One region of the Pseudomonas sp. HS6 genome, then DNA from elsewhere that is predicted to be linked to it. Evidence: predicted binding sites of a transcription regulator. Region 1 holds the regulator's gene; each other region holds the start of a gene.
What was found. Region 1 encodes FliA, which starts transcription of late flagellar genes. Its sites were predicted from a motif close to CTAAAGTTTNNNNNNNNNNNGCCGNTAA; they were not measured.
Positions count from the first base shown of each region.

Region 2: the regulator FliA is predicted to act here: its motif matches at 5,354-5,381, upstream of motA (flagellar motor stator protein MotA).
Region 3: the regulator FliA is predicted to act here: its motif matches at 2,975-3,002, upstream of JJN09_RS16265 (methyl-accepting chemotaxis protein).

Region 1 covers NZ_CP067412.1:5,408,658-5,416,754, forward strand. The annotation lists gene flhA (flagellar biosynthesis protein FlhA) at 1-1,019, shown strand, start outside; gene flhF (flagellar biosynthesis protein FlhF) at 1,031-2,371, shown strand; gene fleN (flagellar synthesis regulator FleN) at 2,485-3,315, shown strand; gene fliA (RNA polymerase sigma factor FliA) at 3,312-4,052, shown strand; gene JJN09_RS24540 (chemotaxis response regulator CheY) at 4,220-4,591, shown strand; gene JJN09_RS24545 (protein phosphatase CheZ) at 4,609-5,397, shown strand; gene JJN09_RS24550 (chemotaxis protein CheA) at 5,452-7,722, shown strand; gene JJN09_RS24555 (chemotaxis response regulator protein-glutamate methylesterase) at 7,772-8,097, shown strand, end outside.
Region 2 covers NZ_CP067412.1:3,525,826-3,533,922, reverse strand. The annotation lists gene JJN09_RS15975 (molecular chaperone) at 1-1,326, opposite strand, end outside; gene JJN09_RS15970 (lectin OAA) at 1,549-1,950, shown strand; gene asd (archaetidylserine decarboxylase) at 2,011-2,871, opposite strand; gene JJN09_RS15960 (rhodanese-like domain-containing protein) at 2,890-3,705, opposite strand; gene JJN09_RS15955 (HDOD domain-containing protein) at 3,745-5,283, opposite strand; gene motA (flagellar motor stator protein MotA) at 5,450-6,301, shown strand; gene motB (flagellar motor protein MotB) at 6,464-7,540, shown strand; gene rsgA (small ribosomal subunit biogenesis GTPase RsgA) at 7,597-8,097, opposite strand, start outside.
Region 3 covers NZ_CP067412.1:3,606,051-3,614,147, reverse strand. The annotation lists gene JJN09_RS16270 (potassium/proton antiporter) at 1-943, opposite strand, end outside; gene JJN09_RS16265 (methyl-accepting chemotaxis protein) at 1,293-2,918, opposite strand; gene JJN09_RS16260 (hypothetical protein) at 3,196-3,426, shown strand; gene JJN09_RS16255 (cell division protein ZapA) at 3,423-3,725, shown strand; gene JJN09_RS16250 (methyl-accepting chemotaxis protein) at 3,826-5,763, shown strand; gene JJN09_RS16245 (acyl-CoA dehydrogenase) at 5,980-7,782, opposite strand; gene putA (trifunctional transcriptional regulator/proline dehydrogenase/L-glutamate gamma-semialdehyde dehydrogenase) at 7,927-8,097, opposite strand, start outside.

The DNA of each region.
Region 1 (8,097 bases):
TGATCGGTCTGGAAGTCGGTTATCGCCTGATTCCGCTGGTGGACCGCAACCAGGGCGGGCAATTGCTGGCGCGGATCAAGGGCGTGCGCAAAAAGCTCTCGCAGGATCTGGGCTTCCTGATGCCGACCGTGCACATTCGCGACAACCTCGACCTGGCGCCGAGCGCCTACCGTCTGACCCTGATGGGCGTGATCCTGGCCGAAGCCGAGATCTACCCGGATCGCGAACTGGCGATCAACCCGGGGCAGGTCTACGGCACGCTCAACGGCATTACCGCCAAAGATCCGGCTTTCGGCCTGGAGGCGGTGTGGATCGAAGTCAGTCAGCGCGCCCAGGCACAATCGCTCGGTTACACCGTGGTGGACGCCAGTACCGTGGTCGCCACGCACTTGAACCAGATTCTGTACAAGCACTCCAGTGAGCTGATCGGCCACGAAGAAGTGCAGCAACTCATGCAATTGCTGGCCAAGAGCTCGCCGAAACTGGCTGAAGAGCTGGTGCCGGGTGTGGTGTCGCTGTCGCAACTGCTCAAGGTGTTGCAAGCGCTGCTGGCCGAACACGTGCCGGTGCGCGACATCCGCAGCATTGCCGAAGCCATCGCCAACAATGCCGCGAAGAGTCAAGATACCGCCGCGCTGGTGGCTGCCGTGCGCGTCGGCGTATCGCGCGCCATCGTCCAAAGCATTGTAGGGACTGAGTCCGAGCTGCCAGTTATCACTCTGGAGCCAAGGTTGGAACAAATATTGCTCAATAGTCTGCAGAAGGCAGGACAAGGCTCGGAAGAGGGCGTTCTGCTGGAGCCAAGCATGGCCGAGAAGCTGCAGCGTTCGCTCATCGAAGCGGCGCAGCGTCAGGAAATGCAAGGTCAGCCGGTGATCCTGTTGGTAGCAGGCCCGGTTCGCGCGATGCTCTCGCGCTTTGGCCGCCTGGCAGTCCCTGGACTGCACGTGCTGGCCTACCAGGAAATTCCGGACAACAAGCAAGTGACCATCGTTGCGACAGTAGGGCCCAACGGCTGAGGTAGTGGTTTATGCAAGTTAAGCGTTTTTTCGCCGCCGATATGCGTCAGGCCATGAAGCTGGTTCGTGATGAGCTGGGCGCTGATGCCGCCATCATTGGCAACCGCCGCATTGCCGGCGGCGTCGAGCTGACGGCGGCGCTGGATTACAAATTGTCGGCGCTGGCGCCACGGGTTCCGAACATGGAACTCGAAGACGAGCTGCGCAAGACCCAGTCGCGCATCGTCACCGCCCAGGCTGAGCTGAGCATGCGTGGTGAAGCCGACGGCAACACCAATCGCCAGTTGTTCTCCGGTCTGCCATTGACCGCCGGCCTGCCGCTGACGGCTGCCGAGCCTCTGACAGAACCGACTTACGCTGCTCCGGCCCGTCCAGCCCCGGCACCTGCGCCGGCTGCCGCTGGCGTCGATCCGCGTGCGCTGGATTCGATGCGTTTCGAACTCAACAGCCTGCGCGAGCTGATGGAAGTGCAGCTCGGCACTCTGGCCTGGAATCAGCTGCAAGGCAGCCGTCCGGCCCAAGCGAACCTCTATCGTCGTCTGCAACGCATCGGCTTGTCCGGCCCGTTGTCCCGCGACCTGCTGGCGCTGACCAGCGATATCGAAGAGCCTCGTCAGGCCTGGCGCATGCTGCTGGCGCACCTGGCGCGGATGATTGCCACACCGGAAGTCGAGCCACTGGAAGAGGGCGGGATCATTGCCATGGTCGGCCCGGCCGGAATGGGCAAGACCACCACCTTGGCCAAGCTCGCTGCCCGTTACGTGCTCAAGTACGGCGCGCAGAACATTGCGCTGGTGAGCATGGACAGTTTCCGCATCGGTGCTCAGGAACAGTTGAAAACCCTGGGCCGGATCCTCAATGTGTCGGTGACCCACGTCGATCCGGGCCAGTCCCTGGTGCAGGCGCTGGATCCACTGCTGCGCAAACGCGTGGTGCTGATCGATACCGCCGGCCTGCAGGCCAGCGATCCGGCATTGCGCATGCAGCTGGAAAGCCTGGCCAGTCGTGGCGTTCGGTCGAAAAATTATCTGGTACTGGCAACCACCAGCCAGAAACAGGTTCTAACCGCCGCTTATCACAGTTACAAGCGTTGCGGGCTCGCCGGGTGCATCCTGACTAAACTGGATGAGACGGCCAGCCTTGGCGAAGTGCTGAGCCTGGCGATCAGTCATGAACTGCCGGTCGCCTACCTGACCGACGGCCCACGGATTCCGGATGATCTGCATCTGCCGCGCCGTCATCAATTGGTCAGCCGCGCCGTCAGCGTGCAAATGCAGGAAGAACCCAGCGAAGAAGCCATGGCTGACATGTTCGCTGATATCTACCACAGTCCGACCAAGCAGGTTGGCTGAGGTAATGAACAGTTTTTGTACCTACATCGATGGTCTGCCATGCATTGTTCCGGTTGTGAACGCGCAGCCAGTAATGTGGCCTCCGTCTATGCAAGACAAGGTAAAGAAATAACATGGGCAGCATGCATCCCGTACAGGTGATCGCGGTGACCGGCGGCAAAGGTGGCGTCGGCAAGACTAACGTGTCAGTGAACTTGTCCCTGGCGCTGGCAGAGCTTGGCCGTCGGGTCATGCTGCTGGACGCCGACCTGGGTCTGGCGAACGTCGACGTTCTGCTGGGCCTCACGCCCAAACGTACCCTGGCCGATGTGATCGAGGGCCGCTGCGAGCTGCGCGACGTGCTGTTGCAAGGCCCCGGCGGGATCCGCATCGTGCCGGCCGCTTCCGGCACCCAGAGCATGGTTCACCTGAGCCCGGCCCAGCATGCCGGTCTGATTCAGGCGTTCAGCGACATCGGCGACAATCTCGACGTACTGGTGATCGACACCGCTGCGGGGATTGGTGACTCGGTAGTCAGTTTCGTTCGCGCGGCGCAAGAAGTGTTGCTGGTGGTCTGCGACGAGCCGACCTCGATCACCGACGCCTACGCACTGATCAAACTGCTGAACCGCGATTACGGCATGAACCGCTTCCGTGTCCTGGCCAACATGGCCCAGAGCCCGCAGGAAGGTCGCAATCTGTTCGCCAAGTTGACCAAGGTCACGGATCGCTTCCTCGACGTCGCCCTACAATACGTCGGCGCGGTGCCTTACGACGAAAGCGTGCGCAAGGCGGTGCAGAAGCAGCGTGCGGTCTATGAAGCCTTCCCGCGTTCCAAGTGCGCACTGGCGTTCAAGGCGATCGCACAGAAGGTCGACACCTGGCCGCTGCCCGCCAACCCGCGCGGCCACCTCGAATTTTTCGTCGAGCGCCTCGTGCAGCAAACGGCAGGACCTGTGCTATGACCGCCAGCGGTATGAATTTCTACAAGAAGTCGGCACGTGACGCGCAGTACGAGCTGATCGAGCGTTACGCGCCACTGGTCAAACGCATCGCCTATCACTTGCTGGCGCGATTGCCGGCCAGTGTGCAGGTCGAAGACCTGATTCAGGCCGGAATGATCGGCCTGCTCGAAGTCTCGACCAAATACGACGCCAGCAAGGGCGCCAGTTTCGAAACGTACGCGGGCATCCGGATCCGCGGCGCCATGCTCGATGAAGTACGCAAGGGGGACTGGGCACCGCGCTCGGTTCACCGCAACACCCGTATGGTCAGCGACGCGATTCGCTCGATTGAAGCTAAAACCGGCCGTGACGCTAAAGATCACGAGGTTGCGGCCGAACTCCAATTGAGTCTCGACGATTACTACGGGATTTTGAACGACACCCTGGGCAGCCGACTGTTCAGTTTCGACGACCTGCTGCAGGACGGCGAACACGAAGGGCTGCACGAGGATGGCGCCAGTGCTCATCTTGAGCCGTCGCGCGATCTGGAAGATGAGCGCTTCCAGGCTGCGTTGGCGGACGCGATTGCCAATTTGCCGGAGCGTGAGCGACTGGTGTTGGCGCTGTACTACGACGAAGAGCTGAACCTCAAGGAAATCGGTGAAGTCCTTGGCGTCAGTGAATCGCGGGTCAGCCAGTTACACAGCCAGTGCGCGGCCCGCTTGCGGGGGCGTTTGGGGGAGTGGCGAGCGCGCTGAAGGCAGTGTGGGGACGCTGCGAACGAGGCTGGTGCGGTGGTGAACGGCACCGGTCTTGCTCTGTTGTGCTCCAGACAGTCATCGAGTGCTTTGCCGGATTGATTGAAATGGCGCGTCCAGGTGCTGGGCGCGTTTAAGACTGCTTGGAGGTCGAATTGAACAAAGACATGAAAATCCTCATCGTTGATGACTTCTCAACGATGCGGCGGATCATCAAGAACCTGTTGCGTGACCTCGGGTTCACCAACACCGTTGAAGCCGACGATGGCACCACTGCCATTCCGGTACTCAACAGCGGCAGCATCGACTTTCTGGTGACCGACTGGAACATGCCTGGCATGACCGGTATCGACCTGCTGCGCCATGTGCGCGCCGATGAAAAACTCAAGCACCTGCCAGTGCTGATGGTGACTGCTGAAGCCAAGCGCGAGCAGATCATCGAAGCGGCCCAGGCCGGCGTTAACGGCTACGTGGTCAAACCTTTCACGGCTCAGGCGCTGAAAGAAAAAATCGAGAAGATTTTCGAACGCATCGGCTGATGACGCGCGGGGGAGCTATGGAGCATAACGAATCTTCACAGGGCGACTTCGAGTCGACTCTGAAAAAACACGCGGTCGAACTGGTCGAAAGCCTTGAAAAAGGCAGGTTCGGCGACGCTGTGCAACTGATCCATGAGCTCAATCAGACCCGTGACCGTGGCCTGTACCAGGAAGTGGGCAAGCTCACGCGCGAACTGCACAGTGCAATCGTCAACTTCCAGATCGACCCGCATATGCCGCAGGCCGAGGAAGTGTCGCAGATCACTGATGCGACCGAGCGTCTGGGCTATGTGGTCAAGCTGACCGAGGCGGCGGCCAACCGCACCATGGACCTGGTGGAAAGCGCCACGCCGGTGGTCAATGGCCTGGCTGACGAAGCCCAGGCATTGAGTGCCGACTGGGGACGCTTCATGCGCCGTGAAGTCGGGGCTGAAGAGTTCCGCGAGCTGGCGCGTCGGGTCGACGGTTTTCTGACACGCAGCAGCACGGACAACCGCGCAGTGTCGAGCAACCTCAACGACATTCTGCTGGCCCAGGATTACCAGGACCTCACCGGTCAAGTGATCAAGCGCGTGACCCAACTGGTCACCGAAGTCGAAAGCAATCTGCTCAAACTCGTGCTCATGGCCAGTCAGGTGGACCGCTTTGCGGGCATCGAACATGACCGTGCGGCGATGCTCGCTGAAAAAGATCCACAAAAACATCTCTCGCAGGGTGAAGGTCCGCAGATTCATGCCGATAAACGAGAAGACGTTGTGTCCGGTCAGGACGATGTGGACGATTTGTTATCCAGCCTTGGATTCTAGAGTTTTGGAATTATAGGTTTTTTGGGTTTTTAGACCTGTAGGAGCACCCCATTAATGAGCTTCGGCGCCGATGAAGAGATCCTTCAGGATTTCCTGGTTGAGGCCGGCGAGATTCTTGAGCAACTGTCCGAACAACTGGTCGAGCTGGAAAGCCGCCCGGATGACGCAGATCTGCTCAACGCAATTTTTCGCGGTTTCCACACTGTAAAAGGGGGCGCCGGCTTCCTTCAGCTCAATGAGCTGGTGGAGTGCTGTCACATCGCCGAGAACGTGTTCGACATCCTGCGCAAGGGTGAGCGTCGCGTAGATGCAGAACTGATGGACGTGGTGCTCGAAGCGCTGGACGCGGTGAACAGCATGTTCACTGAAGTCCGCGATCGCAGCCCGATCACTGCCGCAACCCCGGAACTGCTGGCCGCTCTGGCGCGTCTGGCCGAACCGCAATCGGCGGATGAAGCCCCGGCTTCACCCGTTGCCGAGATGATCGAAGAGCTGGTCGTCGAAGGCGATTCGGGCGACATCACCGATAACGAATTTGAACAGTTGCTGGACTCGCTGAACGCCGTCAAGGCCGAAGCCGAAGCCCCGGCGGCTGCCGCTGCGCCTGCTTCAACCGAAGCGGCCAGTGATGAAATCACCGACGCCGAATTCGAGTCGCTGCTCGATCAGTTGCACGGCAAGGGCCAATTCGCGGCTGACGCCGTGGCACCGGCTGCCGCTGCACCTGCTGCTCCGGCGGCGGGCGACAGCTCGGACATCACCGACGACGAATTCGAAGCCTTGCTCGATCAGTTGCACGGCAAGGGCAACTTTGCCGTCGATGCGCTGGAATCGGCGATCGCTTCGGTGCCTGCATCGGCTGCTCCGGCAGCGGCTGCGGCCGGTAGCGATTTGATCAGCGATCACGAATTCGAATCGCTGCTCGACGATCTGCATGGCAAAGGCAAGTTCACTGACGTCGCCACCGGTGCCGTCGTGACGGCCGGCAATGCTTCTGCTGTGGCAGCGCCTGCCGCCAAGGCCCCGGCCGCTGCGGCAAAACCTGCTGCAAAAGCGCCTGAGCCTAAGGCCGAACCGGCCAAGCCCGCCGCCGCTGCTGCACCGGCTCCAGCCCGTGCCCCGGCGACGCCGCCACCGGAAAAACCGGCGAGCGAAGCCGAAACCACCGTTCGCGTAGACACTGCACGTCTCGACGAAATCATGAACATGGTCGGCGAGCTGGTGCTGGTGCGTAACCGTCTGGTGCGTCTGGGCCTGAACAGCGGCGACGAGTCGATGCAGAAGGCTGTGTCGAACCTCGACGTGGTCACCGCCGACCTGCAGACCGCGGTGATGAAGACCCGGATGCAGCCGATCAAGAAAGTCTTCGGCCGCTTCCCTCGACTGGTTCGCGACCTCGCGCGTCAGTTGAAGAAAGAGATCAACCTGGAACTGGTGGGCGAAGAGACCGACCTCGACAAGAACCTCGTCGAGGCACTGGCCGACCCGCTGGTCCACTTGGTGCGCAACGCGGTCGACCACGGCATCGAGTCGCCGGAAGAACGCGAAGCGTCGGGCAAGGCCCGTGGTGGCAAGGTGATCCTGGCCGCCGAGCAGGAAGGCGACCACATCCTGCTGTCGATCTCCGACGACGGCAAAGGCATGGACCCGAACGTCCTGCGTGCCATCGCCGTGAAACGCGGTGTGATGGACAAGGATGCCGCCGATCGCCTGAGCGACACCGAATGCTACAACCTGATCTTCGCCCCGGGTTTCTCGACCAAGACCGAGATCTCCGACGTGTCCGGCCGTGGTGTCGGCATGGACGTGGTGAAGACCAAGATTTCCCAGCTCAACGGTTCGATCAACATCTACTCGACCAAGGGCGCCGGCTCGAAAATCGTCATCAAGGTGCCGCTGACGCTGGCGATCATGCCGACCCTGATGGTGATGCTCGGCAACCAGGCGTTCGCGTTCCCGCTGGTGAACGTCAACGAAATCTTCCACCTCGACCTGTCGACCACCAACGTGGTGGATGGCCAGGAAGTGGTGATCGTGCGGGACAAGGCGCTGCCATTGTTCTACCTCAAGCGCTGGCTGGTCAGCTCCGCCGCTCACGAAGAGCAGCGCGAAGGCCATGTGGTGATCCTTTCGGTGGGCACCCAGCGGATCGGCTTCGTCGTCGATCAGCTGGTCGGCCAGGAAGAAGTGGTGATCAAGCCATTGGGCAAAATGCTGCAGGGAACCCCGGGCATGTCCGGCGCCACCATTACCGGTGACGGCCGCATTGCGCTGATTCTCGATGTTCCAAGCATGCTCAAGCGTTACGCCGCACGGCGTATTTGAATCCGGGGCAGCGGGGCGACAACGTCCCGCTGCACCTAATGGAGTGTTTATGGCAGTCAAAGTCCTGGTGGTGGACGATTCGGGTTTTTTCCGCCGCCGCGTCTCGGAAATTCTTTCAGCGGATCCGAGCATCCAGGTTGTCGGTACGGCAACCAACGGTAAAGAGGCGATCGATCAGGCCCTGGCCCTCAAGCCGGACGTGATCACCATGGACTACGAGATGCCGATGATGGACGGCATCACGGCAGTGCGGCACATCATGCAGCGCTGCCCGACCCCGGTGTTGATGTTCTCCTCGCTGACCCATGAAGGCGCCCGGGTAACCCTGGATGCGCTGGATGCCGGCGCGGTGGATTTCCTGCCGAAGAATTTCGA
Region 2 (8,097 bases), 1.9 Mb from region 1:
TTCGGCAGGCACCTCTTTTGGCCATGCCAGGCAATAACCGCCTGGGCTGTGGTTGATGACGGGCAATGCATAGGTCGGGTAGTGCGGCGGGCTGTCGGCGTCGCCTTCGTCGTCGGCCAGCGGTTCGTAGCGGATTTCCTCGTAAGGCAGGAATTCGTCGGACTTGCTCTGCGGGGCCGCATCGAATGCCTGGCTCCAGCTGTCCTTTTCCCCTTGGGCCACCGCACGGCTGAAGTTGGCGGCGCGCGAGCCGGGATGCCTGAGCAGTTCGCTGAACGTGCGTTCGCCGCCCAGATAGAAGTGCAGGGCGCTCATGCCGACACACACGGTCAGGTTGCCCTGGCCGACGGTGCGCTGAAAGCTGCGTTCGGCGGCTTCGCCCCAGGTCGCGTGCAGATGCTGGAGCGTGTCGAGCGTCAGGCCAGCCGGTACCGGCAGTGGTTTAGACGCATCCTGGTGCAGCAGGTGAGCTTCGATGGCATCGACCAGCGGTTGCGGATCGAAACCGAGCAGCCCCGGCTGTTGTTCGCTGCGAAATTTGCTGCGGTAGCGCGGACCTGCGTCGATCTGCGCAGAAATCGCGAACAGCCCTTCGTCCGAGGCGCCGGGATGCAGTTTCAGCCAGGCGCTCCACGGTTCAAGCACCTGCGCGAGTTGGGCGATCGGGTTCTGACGCAGTTGATTACAACGCGCACTGCCCAGCAGCAGGGCGGCGATATAGGTCTGTTCGACGCTTAGTTCACCGGCGAGGCTGGCCAGATCATCGCGCACCCGACGGTGTTGCAGCTGCAAGTCACGGGCGCAGCGAAACAATTGGTGCAGTTCAAACCACAGCTGATCCGGCGCCGGGCTGTACAACTGCGTGGCGCGCACCAGTTGCCCTTTCAGCGCATGGGCGGCGCGTTGCAGTGCCTCGCTCAGCAGGGCTGCCCGGTCTTTTGAGTATTTGGGGGCGATCCGCAGAACGATCTGTTTGTAACCGATGGTCAGTTGGCTTTGCAGTGACTGACACAGGTTGCTGATTTTGCGGGAGCGCTCATCGAGCATGATCGCCTGATGCAGAAAATGCCGCTCAAGGTGCTGGCAGACGAAGTACACCTCGGGTCGTAGCAGCTCGAGCAGTTGCAGGCGATTGTCGCTGGGCGTCAGCAATTGATTGAGTTCGCCAAGACCCTGATAGAGCAGGCGTGCGGTTTCGCCGATGTTGGCTTTCGGCAGGCCGGCGATCCAGCGCTTGAGATCGCGCGGGGTCGCTTCACAGAAAGACAGGCGTAACTGAGTCGGCGTCGGGGCGCTCAGTTGGGGTTGGGATCGAGGCTCACTCATGCCGTGACCAGCTCCGGCGGCGAATTGGGCAATGCTCAAAACTCTAGCAGTTGTGGTCTGTTTCGCAGGCGCTTGTCAGGCTTTTTTACCGTTGGTCTGCTGGCTGGGTGCCATTTCGGCAAGCGCTACTAGGCTCTCAGGCGTGCGATCGGAAACGCACGGTTGCACGGCTTGCCGCACACGTCGGGCAGGTCTCTGAAAAACTTCAAGGAGATGAGGTTCATGTCTAAATACGCAGTGGCAAATCAATGGGGCGGTAATTCGGCACCTTGGCATCCGGGTGGAACCTGGGTACTGGGCGCGCGGGACAACCAGAAAGTCGTCGCGATCGACATCAAGTCTGGCGATGGCGGTAAAAGCTTCACCGGCACCATGACTTACGCCGGCGAAGGCCCTATTGGCTTCAAGGCTCAGCGCACTGGCCAGAACCAGTACAACGTCGAAAACCAGTGGGGTGGCAACGATGCCCCGTGGCATCCAGGTGGCAAATGGGTGATCGGCGGTCGGGATAACCAGAACGTTATCGCGCTGAATGTCACCTCGAGTGACGGCGGGAAAAACCTCAGCGGCACCAATACCTACGCCAACGAAGGGCCGATCGGCTTCCGTGGGCAGATAGAGTAACGGCGCCACTCGGGTCGTGTCCGCCCCTTCGCAGACGTGCGGAAGGGCGGATCAACAGGTTCAGGCGTTCGGCAGTGCCAGGGCCTGGCCCATCTGTACCGGCGAGCCTGCTTTCATCTCTTCAACCCATTTCACCTGATCCGGCCCGAACAGCACGATCGCGGTCGAACCCAGCTTGAAGCGCCCCAGTTCCGCACCTTTCTCCAGATGAATCGGTGCACGGGCGGCTTCGTCGTAGCGGAAGGTTTTCAGTTCGCGTTTCGGCGGTGTGACCAAACCGGCCCATACGGTTTCAATCGATGCCACGATCATTGCGCCCACCAGCACCACGGCCATCGGCCCGCGCTCGGTGTCGAAGATGCACGCTACGCGCTCGTTGCGGGCGAAAAGTTCAGGGACGTTTTCAGCGGTGGTCTTGTTGACCGAGAAGATCCGGCCCGGGATGTAGACCATTTCGCGCAGGGTGCCGGCCAGCGGCATGTGCACGCGGTGGTAATCCTTCGGCGACAGGTAAACGGTAGCGAATTCACCGCCCATGAACGGCGCAGCATTGGCCGCATCGCCACCCAGCAATTCCAGCACGCTGAAGCTGTGGCCCTTGGCCTGGAAGATACGACCGTGTTCGATCGGGCCGAGTTGGCTGATCGCACCGTCGGCCGGGCTGAGGATAGCGCCCGGTGTCTGGTCCAGAGGGCGTGCGCCATCTTTGAGAGCGCGGGTGAAGAAGGCGTTGAAGTGCTCGTAAGCGGTCACGTCTTCAACCAGCGCCAGCGACATGTCCACCTGATAACGCTTGGCGAACCAGGTGGTGAAGGCATTCTTGAACCAGCGCACGCGGCACTCGGCAATGCAGCCGGCCAGGCGCGACAGCAAGTGATGCGGCAGCAGGTATTGGCTGATGATAAACAAACGCTCTTTCATGACTGTCCTTAAAAATCCTTAAAGCTCGACGGGGGTGTCGGGGTGGTTGCCCCATTCGCCCCAGGAACCGGCGTAGCCCTTGACCCGCGGATAACCGAGAGCCTTGGCCACCAGATAAGTGAAGCCGGACCGGTGATGGGTCTGGCAGTGAGTAATGATTTCTTTGTCTTTAGTGATCCCGAGGCTTTCGAGGATCTGCGGCATTTCGGTGCGGATGCGCAGCTGGCGCGCCTGATCCATGCCTGCCGTCCATTCGAAATTGACTGCGCCGGGGATGTGCCCACCCTTGGCCGCCAGCACTTTCTCGCCGGAATATTCCAGTGGCCCGCGAGCGTCCCAGATCGCCAGATCAGCGGCACCGAGGCGGCTTTGCAGGTATTCGCGGGTGGCGGTCGGTTCGTCGTGCAGGGTCAAGGCTACCGGGCCACCGGCGACAGGAGGGATCTGGATCGACATCGGCGAGCCTTCCGCCAGCCACGCCGGCAGGCCGCCGTCGAGGTAGTGGTACTGGTCGTGACCGATCACGTCGAGCAGCCAGATGAAACGCCCGGCCCAGCCGCCGCCTTCGTCGTCATAGACCACGTAGACCGCGTCCTTGTGATGACCCAGTTCACCGAACAGTTCTTCGAGTTTTTCTTTTGTCGGCAACAGGCCCGGAGCCGGTGCCTGGCCCAGCTGGGTGCGCTTCGGATCGACGAAGCGTGCGCCGGGGAGATGACCCTCGGCATAGCGGGCGGCACTGGTCAGATCCACCAGAATCAGGTTGCGGGCTTCGAGGCGAGGGAGCAGGTCGCTCGGCTCGATGACCAGCGCCAGGCCAGAGAAGTCAGACATGTGAGGTCTCCAGAGCACAAAGGGGAAGGATTGTAGCTGTCATTGGCCGCGCTGGCTAAAACTGTGCAGGGCTTTCTCGATGCACTGCGCGGTTTTGCCGAAGGCTTGCACGGTGATGTCGGCGAACGGCCCGCCACCCTGGTCGGCGACCACGATCATGATCACCCGGCCGTTATTCACCAACGAGCGCAGAAACAGATGTTCGCCACGGAACAGCGTGCGCAGGGATGGCGGCAGCAGGGCGGAGAACTGTGCGTTGTTGTCCGGGGTGATCCGTACCTGTGCCTGCTGCGCGAGCAAGCGTTGCAGCACGGTGCTTTGACTGACGACGAAGTTGAGCGCAGCGGCTTCCTTCGGCAGACCGGAAATCTGATGCACGCGCAGACTGGACTGCGTGCGGTCTGCCATCAGGATCATCACCCGGCGCATGCCGCTGGCCACCAGCGCATCGCGGGCGGCCATGGTCAAGTGCATGGCGTTGGTGAAACGGCTCGGCTCGGCCAGCAGTTCGGCACATTGCCGGCGCCACTTGGCGAGGTCTTCGGCGTTGGGGGCGGCGGCTGGCAGCATTCCGGCGGGCAGGCGACGGGTGCCCCACGGCCACAACAGGGAAACCGCCGGGTGCCACAGATCAGGCATCGAATGTCGGCGTGCGCTGTTGGCGGCCTGCTGGTGCAATTGTTGTTGCACCTCGTCCATCGAGATTTGCAGATAGAGGCTGGTCAGGTACTGCCAGCGCTCGCTGTGCGGACTGTCCCAGGCCTGTTGCGCCGACAGCGCCAAACCGTTGGCCAGCAGCACGGTGTTGGCCGGCTGATTGAGCCAGTGGCGCAGGGTCGGGTCGTCATCGAGGCGATTCTGCTGGCGCAGCGGATGATCGACATCGCGGGCGATGCGCAAAACCTTGACCAGCTCGGGCTGTTCGGTGAGCAGCAATCGATAACCCTGCTGCACCCAGATCGGCAATCGCCAGACTTCGACCAGCGCCTCACCAATCTTCAGCAGACGCACGCCGAACAATTGCTTTTCCACGTCGCGGGCCGATTCGCCCTTGTGGATAACCCGCACTTCCCATTCTTCGAGCAGTTTGGGAAAGGTCAGCGCCAGCGGCCACAGCGGCGACAGAAACAACAGACTGCCCCAATGAATGTCTTGCCACAGCCGCGCCAGGCGACTGGCAAAAAAACCGTTGGCCTGTTGCGTGGCGTGCTGACTGATCATCTGTATCTGGCGCAAGGCCTGGGGAATTTGCGCCTGCGGTTCGGCGGGCAGGCGTGCCAGCAGTTCTTCGGTACGGGCGAGGCCAAGGCGATTGATCGCGACCTCGAGGTTTTCCGCAGGCGCCGTCATGCTGCCCTGAGTGTGGCGGTTGGCTTCTCGAATGATGCTCAGCGCCAGCGCCGGGCTGTCCTGCATCAGGTCGGCAATGTCGCGCAACGAGCTGCGATTATCGCGAATGGCGCGGCAGACGCGATCGTGAGCCTCTTGCGGCACCGGCAGGCGCACGCCGTCGAGCAGCTTCACCCAGCCATCGAGTGTGGTGGGTTTTACGTGTGGGACGTTCGTTTCATTAGCCATGTCTGGACGAGATCTTCACTGACTGTAGACGCGCCCGGCATGGGCTAAATTGGCTTTTCGCCTGAACTGGCTATAGTCTGGCGCAGTTTTGCCGATAAGTAGAAGAAGAGATTTTTTAACTTCCGAATATGACCTTGAACCCGACTTAAATAAGTACTTTCTACCTATGGCTAAAATTATCGGCATCATCGTCGTATTCGCGAGCGTGCTCGGCGGATACGTGCTCTCCCACGGCAAGATTGCCGCCCTGATCCAGCCTTTCGAGGTGATGATCATCGGTGGTGCGGCACTCGGAGCATTCCTCCAGGCCAACCCCGGTTACATGACGATGCACGTGCTCAAGAAATCCCTGAGCATGTTCAGCTCGCGCTTCAGCCACACCTTCTATCTTGAAGTGCTTGGCCTGATCTACGAGATCCTCAACAAGAGCCGCCGTGAAGGCATGATGGCCATCGAGGGCGACATCGAAGATGCCGCTGCGAGCCCGATCTTCGCCAAGTACCCGGCGGTACTGAAAGACGAACGCATGACTGCGTTCATCTGCGATTACCTGCGCATCATGTCGTCCGGCAACATGGCTCCCCACGAGCTTGAAGGCCTGTTCGACATGGAACTGTACAGCCTGAAAGAAGACCTCGAACATCCATCCCACGCGGTGAACGGCATCGCCGACGCCATGCCGGGTTTCGGTATCGTTGCGGCGGTACTGGGTATCGTGGTGACCATGGCCTCCCTGGGTGAAGGCGATCAGAAGTCCATCGGTCTGCACGTAGGTGCGGCACTCGTGGGTACCTTCTTCGGTATTCTCGCGGCGTACGGTTTCTTCGGCCCGCTGGCGCACTCCCTGGCCCACGATGCCAAGGAAGAGCTGAACGTCTACGAAGCTATCAAGGCCTCGCTGGTGGCTTCGGCCTCCGGCATGCCGCCGTCGCTGGCTGTCGAGTTCGGTCGCAAGGTTCTGTACCCGGCTCACCGTCCAAGCTTTGCCGAGCTGGAACAAGCCGTTCGCGGTCGATAGTGCTCTGTTTTGCAAATACGTTCCTTTTTTGGCGAGTGACTGTTGTTGCCAGACAAGGCGCCGCGACGAGTCATAGCTTGCTATGGGGAGGAGCGGCAACGCCGTATGGCAACAACAGGCACCGTCAAAAAGGAACAGAATTTGTGAGACAGAGCACTCTGTATGGAAAATAACCAGCCGATAATCATCAAGCGCGTCAAGCGCATCGCTGGCGGGCATCACGGCGGGGCGTGGAAGATCGCCTTCGCCGACTTCGCGACGGCGATGATGGCGTTCTTCCTGGTGTTGTGGCTGCTGTCCACTGCGACCCCGGAACAGAAGATCGCCATCGCCGGTTACTTCAAGGACCCGGTCGGTTTCTCCGAGAGCGGCACGCCGTACATCATCGACCTGGGCGGCACACCGACCCTGGCGCCGGAAAACACCCTCAACCCTGAAGTGAAGTCGCAGCCGCAACCGGACAAGGTCACGGTCGACACCGAGCAGGTTGAAGGCATGGCCGAGCAGGTCGAGAAGGAGCGTCTGGAACTGTTGCTGCAAGAACTGCAGAACAAGGTCGACGAGAACCCTCAACTGCAGAAGTTCAAGGATCAGATCCTGTTCGAGATCACGCCGAACGGCTTGCGCATCCAGATCATGGACGCGGAAAACCGTCCGATGTTCGACTCCGGTTCTGCACGCCTGAAGCCATACTTCGAAGACATCCTGCTGGCCATGGCCGACACCATCAAAGCGGTGCCGAACAAGATCAGCATCAGCGGCCACACCGACGCCAAGCCGTACACCGGCACCGGTGACTTCGGTAACTGGGAACTCTCGGCCAACCGTGCCAACGCCGCCCGGCGTGCGCTGGTGGCGGGCAGCTATCCGGACGGTCAAGTGGCGCGGGTGGTGGGTTACGCCTCGTCGGCGCTGTTCGACAAGGAGAACCCGTTCAACCCGGTCAACCGCCGCATCGACATCGTGGTGCTGACCAAGAAGGCCCAGGCGGCCATCGAAGGTTCGCAAGGCGCAGAACCCGTGAAACCGGCCGAAGGGCAGAACGGTGAGGCCCCGGCCACACCGGTCGACTCGAACGCCTTGCCGGCGGATCAGCAGCCAGTGCCTGCGCACGAACTGCGCGAACGGTTGAACCTGTTTGACGACGCGGCGCCGAAGCCAACCGCGCCAGGCAGCGCGGCGCCAGCCCCGGCGCCCGCTACACCCGCCACTGCACCGGCCCCCGCGCCGAAGCAGTGACCCACAAAAAAGCCGCGAGATGATCGCGGCTTTTTTGTGTCTGGCTACTCAGTGGTTCAGTAACCGTTCTCCGGCAGGCTGGCGATGATCGAGCGGTAGCTGTTCATTCGCTGCTGCTGCACGCGGCCATCTTCCAGGGCCTTGAGCAAGGCGCATCCCGGTTCGCGGTCGTGCTTGCAGTCGCGGAAGCGGCAAGTGCCGAGTAGGTCGTCGAACTCGATGAACCCGGCCTCGACATCGGCGCGGCTGACGTGGCCCAGGCCGAATTCGCGGATACCCGGGGAGTCGATCAGTTCACCGCCACCGGGGAAGTGGAACAGGCGCGCGGTGGTCGTGGTGTGGGTGCCCTGGCCGGACAGTTCGGACAGCGGGCCGACGCGGGTTTCCACCTCGGGCAGCAGGCTGTTGACCAAGGATGACTTGCCGACACCGGACTGACCAACGAACACGCTGATGCGCCCGTCGAGCTGCTTCTGCAATTGCTCCATGCCGTTGCCGTGGTGCGCCGACACTTCCAGTACCGGATAACCCAGCGTGCGGTACACCGCCAGCAGTGC
Region 3 (8,097 bases), 1.8 Mb from region 1:
GCGGCCGTGCGAACAGAATCATCCACAGCGCCAGACCCAGAGCAGGTACGGCGATCGGCAGCAAATCGTGCGGGGTGACCAGCAGCCCCAGCACCAGGAACATGCCGATCTGTGCCAGCCACGCCATGCCGTCGAGCATGTGCAGGATGCCGTGACGGCTGCGCACAGGGCGGTTGCCAATCACCAGACCGCACAGGTAAACGGCGAGGAAGCCGCTGCCGTGCAGGGCGTTGGTCAGGGCAAACACCACCAGACCGCCGGCGATCACCAGGATCGGATAGAGGCCGGTGGCGAGGTTGATCCGGTTGACCAGTTGCAGCATCAGCCAGCCGCCGCCGAGACCGATCACGCCACCGATGCCGAACTCGCGGATCAGATGGGTCAGCAGGCTCCAGTGCAGGCCGGTCTGGCCGCTGGCGAGCATGTCGATCAGGGTCACGGTGAGAAACACCGCCATCGGGTCGTTGCTGCCGGATTCGATTTCCAGGCTGGCGGTCACCCGTTCGTTCAGGCCTTTACCGCCGAGCAGCGAAAACACCGCTGCGGCGTCCGTCGAACCGACGATGGCGCCGATCAGCAGGCCTTGAATCAGATTCAGGTCGAACAGCCACGCGGCGGCCATGCCGGTGAGACCGGTTGTTATGAGGACGCCGACCGTGGCCAGCGACAAGGCCGGCCACAAGGCTACGCGGAAACTGGACACCCGGGTTCGCAAGCCGCCGTCGAGCAGGATCACCGCCAGTGCGAGGTTGCCGACCAGATAGGCCGTCGGGTAGTTATCGAAAATGATGCCGCCGCCATCGACCCCGGCAGTCATGCCGACTGCGAGGATGATCACCAGAATCGGGATGCCGAGACGCGACGAAAGGGAACTGACAAGAATGCTCGCACCTACCAGCAACGCGCCGATCAAGAACAGGCTGTTGATGGTCGTCGCATTCAAAGGCAGTACTCCAGAAGCGGAAAGACGGGCACAAACTGACCATGCAGTCTGCGTGCCAGCGATTCTAACCTGTTGAAATGTGATGCTGTCAAAAAGGTTTTTCAGCGGGTTATTCGGGATTTGGGTTCGGCTTGCGATTGTCCCCCTCACCCTAGCCCTCTCCCGGAGGGAGAGGGGACTGACCGAGTGGCTCTCTCGGATTGCATCGACCTGAAATTCCGAGCCGAACTCAAGATCTTGAAAAGCCCTCCGATCTGCTCCCTTCCCCCTCGCCCCCCTGGGGGAGAGGGTTGGGCGGGCGGCGTTCCGATGAGGGGGTGGCTTTTGATCTTGACCTTGATCTAAAAAATCAAAGGCTGAACCGCCCAACCATATTGTTCAGATCCAGCGCCAGGCGCGACAGCTCATTACTTGCCGCACTGGTCTGATTCGCGCCGGTCGCCGATTGCACCGACAGATCGCGAATGTTCACCAGATTACGATCCACTTCCCGCGCCACCTGCGCCTGCTCTTCGGCGGCGCTGGCGATCACTAGGTTGCGTTCGTTGATTTCAACGATGGCCGTGTTGATGGTGTCCAGCGACATACCAGCGCCACGGGCGATGTTCAGGGTCGATTCGGCACGCTCGGTGCTGTTGCGCATCGAATCCACGGCGTGTTCGGTGCCGCTCTGGATGCTGCCGATCATGCGCTCGATTTCGCTGGTCGACTGCTGGGTACGGTGCGCCAGGGCACGGACTTCGTCGGCCACCACGGCAAAACCACGACCGGCTTCACCGGCGCGGGCCGCTTCGATGGCGGCGTTCAGCGCCAGCAGGTTGGTCTGATCGGCCAGCCCGCGAATCACATCCAGCACCTTGCCGATGTCACGGGATTCGTTGGCCAGATCACCGATCAGGGTCGCGGTGCTCTGCACGTCGGCGCTCATGCGTTCGATGGCGCTGACGGTTTCCTGTACCAGATCGCGGCCGTCACCGGCGGAGGTGGTGGCGTTCTTGGAGGCTTCCGAAGTGCTGACCGCGTTGCGTGCGACTTCTTCAACCGCGCTGGTCATCTCGTTGACCGCCGTGGCGGCCTGCTCGATTTCGTTGTTTTGCTGGGTCAGGCCACGGGCGCTTTCGTCGGTGACGCTGTTCAGCTCTTCCGCAGCGGAAGCCAGCTGCGTTGCCGAGCCGGAAATCCGTTGCAGGGTGTCGCGCAGCTTCGACTGCATCTTTGCCATGGCCGCCAGCAGGCGACCGGCTTCGTCGGTGCCGTCAACGTGGATCGGCTGGGTCAGGTTGCCTTCGGCGATGGTTTCCGCCGCATCCAGCGCTTTCGAGATTGGCTTGGTGATGCTCAGGGTCAGCAGCCAGGCGAACAGGAAGGTCAGGCCGGTGGCGATCACCAGCAGCGTCACCACCAGACTGAAGGCCGAAGAAAACTGCTCGGCGGCTTGCTGGTTGGTGTTGCTGATCTGCTCGCCGTTGATTTGCATCAGACGGTTGAGCACGGTGTTCATCGCTTCGGAGTTGTCGAGCAACTGGGTGTTCAACAGGTTGCGCAACTCATCCACCTGATTGTTGCGCGACAGGGTTTTCATCCGGTCTTCAATCTGGCGGTACTGACCCAGCAACTGCACGTACTGATCGTAAGCCGCACGCTCCTGCGGGGTGCCGATCAACGGCTCGTAATCGGTCTGGGCCTTGCGGATCTGCTGGTTGCGCATCTCCAGCAGTTCGACGGTTTTCTGCTGGACGTCCGGCTCGCGGTTCACCAGCAAACGGTACGACAGCACCCGCAGACGCAGGGTCAGTTGAGTGAACTCGTCGAGGTTCTTGATGCTCGGCACGCTGGTGGTGGTGATGTTTTCGGCGGCGCCGCGAATCTTGCTCATCTGGTTCAGGGCGAACACGCCGAGAATCAGCATCAGGCCGCCGATCAGGGCGAAACCGGTGAACGCCCGGGGGGCGATATTCATATTGCGAAGGGACATGGGGCGGATACCAGGAAGGGCCGCATCCATGCGGGCTGAGACTGCTGTTGGATGACTTATCGGTCATACGACTAAAGTCTTGAGCCGGTGCGCGTATTTGTCGCACGAAGGGCCGGGCGACGAAGTGCAGGAACCAGATCGGCAGATCACAGTCTCTAACACTCGCAGGAATGGTCGACTGCCAGGAAAATCAAGGCTTTGCGCCGGTTTAACCCTGGCATCCACGACGACTTTTCTTTATCGTACGCGCCCTTTGAAAAAGCCCTGGAAGATCAAAATGTTGGAAGCATCCCTCAGCCAATTGGAACAGCTCGTCAGCGACCTGGTGCAACAGAACCAGACCCTTTTGGAAACTAACCAGACCCTGTCCACGGAACTGGCCCAGGCCAAGGATGAAAACGAAAGCCTGCAACTGAGCCTGATGGAACAGGAAGAAAAGCACGGCGCCACCGCTGCGCGCATCCAGGCCCTGGTTGATCGCGTCAACGCAGGTCCTGTCAGCGCATGAACCACGGCACAGCAGGGGTAAAAGTCGTCTCCATCATGGGGGAGGACTATTCGATCAAGGCACCGGCCGGGGAAGAACAGACCCTGCTGGACGCCGCATTGATGCTCAAGGCCGCACTGGCCGACACCAAACGCAAATACCCGACGCTGATCGGTGACCGCCTGCTGGTGCTGGCGGCGATGAATCTGTGCTCGCAGCAGATTGAAATGAAGAAGCAGCACCAGCAGGAACTCGAGCGTTACCAAGAGCAAGTCAGCGCCACGGTCGAGACCATCGCCAAGACCATCAATCAGGGTTGATGGGGTTGCGCACAACCAAGGAATAAGATTGTCGATTGCGTTGTATACAATCGGCACGGCTGTTGCAGTGTTTCAGCCTCTTATTCTTTGGGGGTGCTCCATGCAGTTCTGGCGTCGCAGTATTCAATGGCAGCTGATCCTCGGCATGGGCACCGCCCTGCTGGTCAGCATCCTGATCGTGGTTGGCATTTATACCCTGGTGGTCAACCGCCTCGCCCAGAGCTATCTGGTCGAACAGGCCCTGCCGTCGAGCATCGAAGCGACGCGCAACGACATCGAGCGAATTCTCGTTCAACCCCTTACCGCCGCCAAAGACATCGCCAGCAATACGATAGTCCGCGACTGGCTGGCCACTGGTGAAGACTCCGCCAAAACGGCGGGCTTCGCGCAGTATCTGGAAGGCATCCGCGCCGAACACAATGCGTTCACCGCGCTGATCATCGGCACCGAATCCAATCACTACATCACCGAAAAAGGCCTGGATCGCACCCTCAGCCGATCCAAACCGGCCGATGCCTGGTTCTACTCTTTCCTCGACAGCAATCAGCCCCGCACCCTGAACATCGACAACGACGGGGCCACCGGAGAGCTGGCGCTGTTCATCGATTTGAAGGTGGAGCAGGCCGGCAAAGTGGTCGGCGTAGCGGGTCTTGGATTGAGCATGAAAGAGCTGTCGGAGCTGATCCACAACTTCAGCTTCGGTGAGCGCGGGAAGGTCTATCTCGTGCGTTCCGATGGCCTTATCCAGGTCCATCCCGAGGCACAGTTCAGCGGCAAGCGCACCTTGAGCGAGCAGATCGGCGGCTCAGCAGCACAAGCGGTCATGGGCCATAAAGTGGCGGCCAATAGCAGCTTCCAGCGCGACGGCGAAGACTTCCTCGCCTTCAGCCTGCCTTTGCGTGACCTCGGCTGGACCCTGGTGGCCGAAGTGCCACAGTCGCAGATCTACGCCGAAGCCCGCCGGGCGATGTGGATGAGCAGCGGCATCGGTCTGGCGGTGGCGCTGGTTTGCCTGGCGCTGGTGATCTGGCTGGCCCAAGGATTGGTGCGACCGATTCGTCAGGTAACAGCTGCGCTGGTAGCAATCGGTAGCGGTGGTGGAGATTTGACCCATCGGTTAGATTCCAGCCGCGCCGACGAGCTGGGCGACCTCGCTCGGGGCTTCAACCGTTTCCTCGACAGCCAGCGCGGGATGATCGCCGAGGTGTTGACCACCAGTGAACGTCTGCGTGTCGCGGTCGGCCAGGTGGCCCGGGTTGTGGATAACACCGCCGAGCGCTCAGGCCGCCAGCAGGAGATGACCGACATGGTCGCCACCGCCGTCCACGAAATGGGCCTGACCGTGCAGGAAATCGCCCAGAACGCCGGCAATGCTGCGGTCGCTTCGCAAACTGCTCGCGATGAGGCGATGCAGGCGCGGGAAGTGGTCGGCGGCTCGATTCGCCATATAGAAAGCATGTCCGATGAAATTGGCGTCGCGGCGGGGGCGGTGGGTGAGTTGGCGCATCAGGTGGCGTCGATCGATCAAGTGTTGGCGGTGATTCGCGGTGTTTCCGAGCAGACCAATCTGCTGGCGCTGAATGCGGCGATTGAAGCGGCGCGGGCCGGGGACATGGGGCGTGGTTTTGCGGTGGTGGCCGATGAAGTGCGGACACTGGCGCGGCGGACTCAGGCTTCAACCGACGAGATCCAGCACATGATCGGCAGCCTCAAGCAAGGTGCGGAGAATGCCGTGTCTTCAATGCGTACCGGACAGGCTGCGACCGGCACCGGGGTTGAATCGAGTCAGCGTACTGGAGCGTCGCTGACCGCGATTACCGGGCAGGTCGAGCGCATCAGCGACATGAACCATCAGGTGGCGACGGCGACTGAGGAGCAGTCGGCGGTGACTGAGGAGATCAACCGAAACGTGCAGGGGATTTCCGATCTTGCGCGGGCGACGGCGGGGGAGGTTCGGGCTTGTCGTGAGGATTGTCAGATGTTGCAGCGGTTGGCGGATGATCTGGCGCGGCAGATGGGTGGGTTCAAGTTGAGTTGAGTGCCAAGAGCCAAAGAGCCCCTCACCCTAGCCATCTCCCGGAGGGAGAGGGGACCGACTGCGGTGTATCACGCTCTCCGTCGACCTGAAATACCTTGTCGATTATGGATTCGGCAAAGCACTTTCAGGTCGGTGTACTTCTGAAGCATCCCCCATTCGGCCCCCTCTCCCTCCGGGCGGTCCGACGTTTCGGGAGGGCTGGGGAGAGGGCTGGCTTTAGAACCACGCATCCTGCATTGCCAGACACGTATCATCCCGCGCCTCCAGCAAAGCCAACTCATGCTGACACCCCGGCACTTCCCAGGTCAGAAAATACCGCGCCGCCTGCAACTTGCCCTTATAGAAGTCGACATCCGCCGCATTCCCCTTGGCTAGGCCTTCCTCCGCCCGAATCGCCTGCTCCAGCCAACGCCAGCCAATCACCGTGTGCCCGAACACCTTCAGGTACAACGCCGAATTCGCCAGGCTGCTGTTGACCTTGCCCTGAGCCAGATCCGTCAGCAGGCCGATGGTCACGCTCTGTAGACGAGCGACCAGTTTCTCCAAAGGCTCACGCAGTGCGGTCAACGATTCGTACGCCACCGCGCGCTCGGCCGTGTCGGCAATCAGGCGAATCAGTTGCTTGAGCCCGGCGCCACCGTTCTGCGCCAGTTTGCGTCCCAGCAAATCGAGCGACTGAATGCCGTGAGTGCCTTCGTGGATCGGGTTCAGACGATTGTCGCGGTAGTACTGCTCCACCGGGTATTCGCGGGTGTAACCGTGGCCGCCGAGAATCTGGATCGCCATTTCGTTGGCCTTGAGGCAGAACTCCGATGGCCAGGATTTGACGATCGGCGTCAGCAAGTCCAATAGCTCATGCGCCTGTTTGCGCTCGGCTTCGGTTTCCAGCGTGGTGGTGTCATCGAACAGTCGCGCCGCATACAGGCCGAGATCGAACGCACCTTCGACGTAGGATTTCTGCGTCAGCAGCATGCGTCTGACGTCCGCGTGCTGAATGATCGCCACCGGCGCCGTCGTCGGGTCCTTGCTGTCCGGCACCCGGCCCTGTGGACGTTCGCGGGCGTACTCCAACGAGTACAGGTAACCGGCGTAACCGAGCATCACCGCGCCCATGCCGACGCCAATCCGCGCCTCGTTCATCATCTGGAACATGTAGCTCAAACCGTGATGCGGCTTGCCCACCAGATAGCCGACACAATCGCCGTTATCGCCGAAGTTCAGCGCGGTCGAGGTCGTTCCGCGCCAGCCCATCTTGTGGAACAACCCGGCCAGCAGCACGTCATTGCGCTTGCCGAGACTGCCGTCATCGTTGACCAGGAACTTGGGCACGATAAACAGCGAAATCCCCTTCACCCCGGCCGGCGCATCCGGCAGTTTCGCCAGCACCATGTGCACGATGTTCTCCGAGAGCGGGTGATCGCCGCCGGAAATGAAGATCTTGTTGCCCTTGAGGCGATAAGTACCGTCGGACGCAGGTTCCGCGCGGGTACGAATATCCGACAGCGACGAACCGGCATGGGGTTCGGTCAGGGCCATGGTGCCGAAGAAGCGACCGTCGATCATCGGTTGCAGGAAGCGTTGCTTCTGCTCGTCGGTGCCGAAACTTTCGATCAGGTTGGCGGCACCCATGGTCAGGAACGGGTACGAGGTCGACGCAGCGTTGGCCGACTGGAAGTGGGCGAAGCAGGCCTGGGACAGCAATGTAGGAAGTTGCATGCCGCCAGCGTCGAAACTGCGCGCGGCGTTGAGGAATCCGGCTTCGAGGAAGGCATCCACCGCCGGTTTCACTTCGGGAATCAGAATCGCCTGACCGTTCTCGTAGCGCGGCTCGTTCTCGTCGCCCTTGCGGTTGTGCGGTGCGAAGTACTTCTCGGCGATGTTGCGCGCCGTGCCGATGGCGGCATCGAAGGTTTCGCGGTTGTGCTCGGCAAACCGCTCGCGCCGGGTCAGGCCCTCGGCATCGAGGACTTCGTACAGCTCGAAAGCCAGATTGCGGGAACTGAGCAGCGTCTCGGACATGGCGGCCTACCTTTTTTTGGAATGGACCGAGTCTAGGCGTGCGAATAAAGGCTGAACAGGAAGATTGATAACGGTGATGGAGAGGCCAAAAAAATGGGCGCCGGTGAGGGCGCCCATTTTTTATGTTGCCGGCAGAGTCGCTGATTAACCGATGGTCATCAGGCTGGCGTTACCACCCGCTGCCGCAGTGTTGACGCTCAGCGCGCGCTCGATCACCAGGCGCTCCAGCGCAATGTTGGTCTCGCCCTGGGACAAGCCCTGAACCCCAACGATGGCACCGGCACGCTTGGCAATCTGCTGGCAGACCGCACGCAA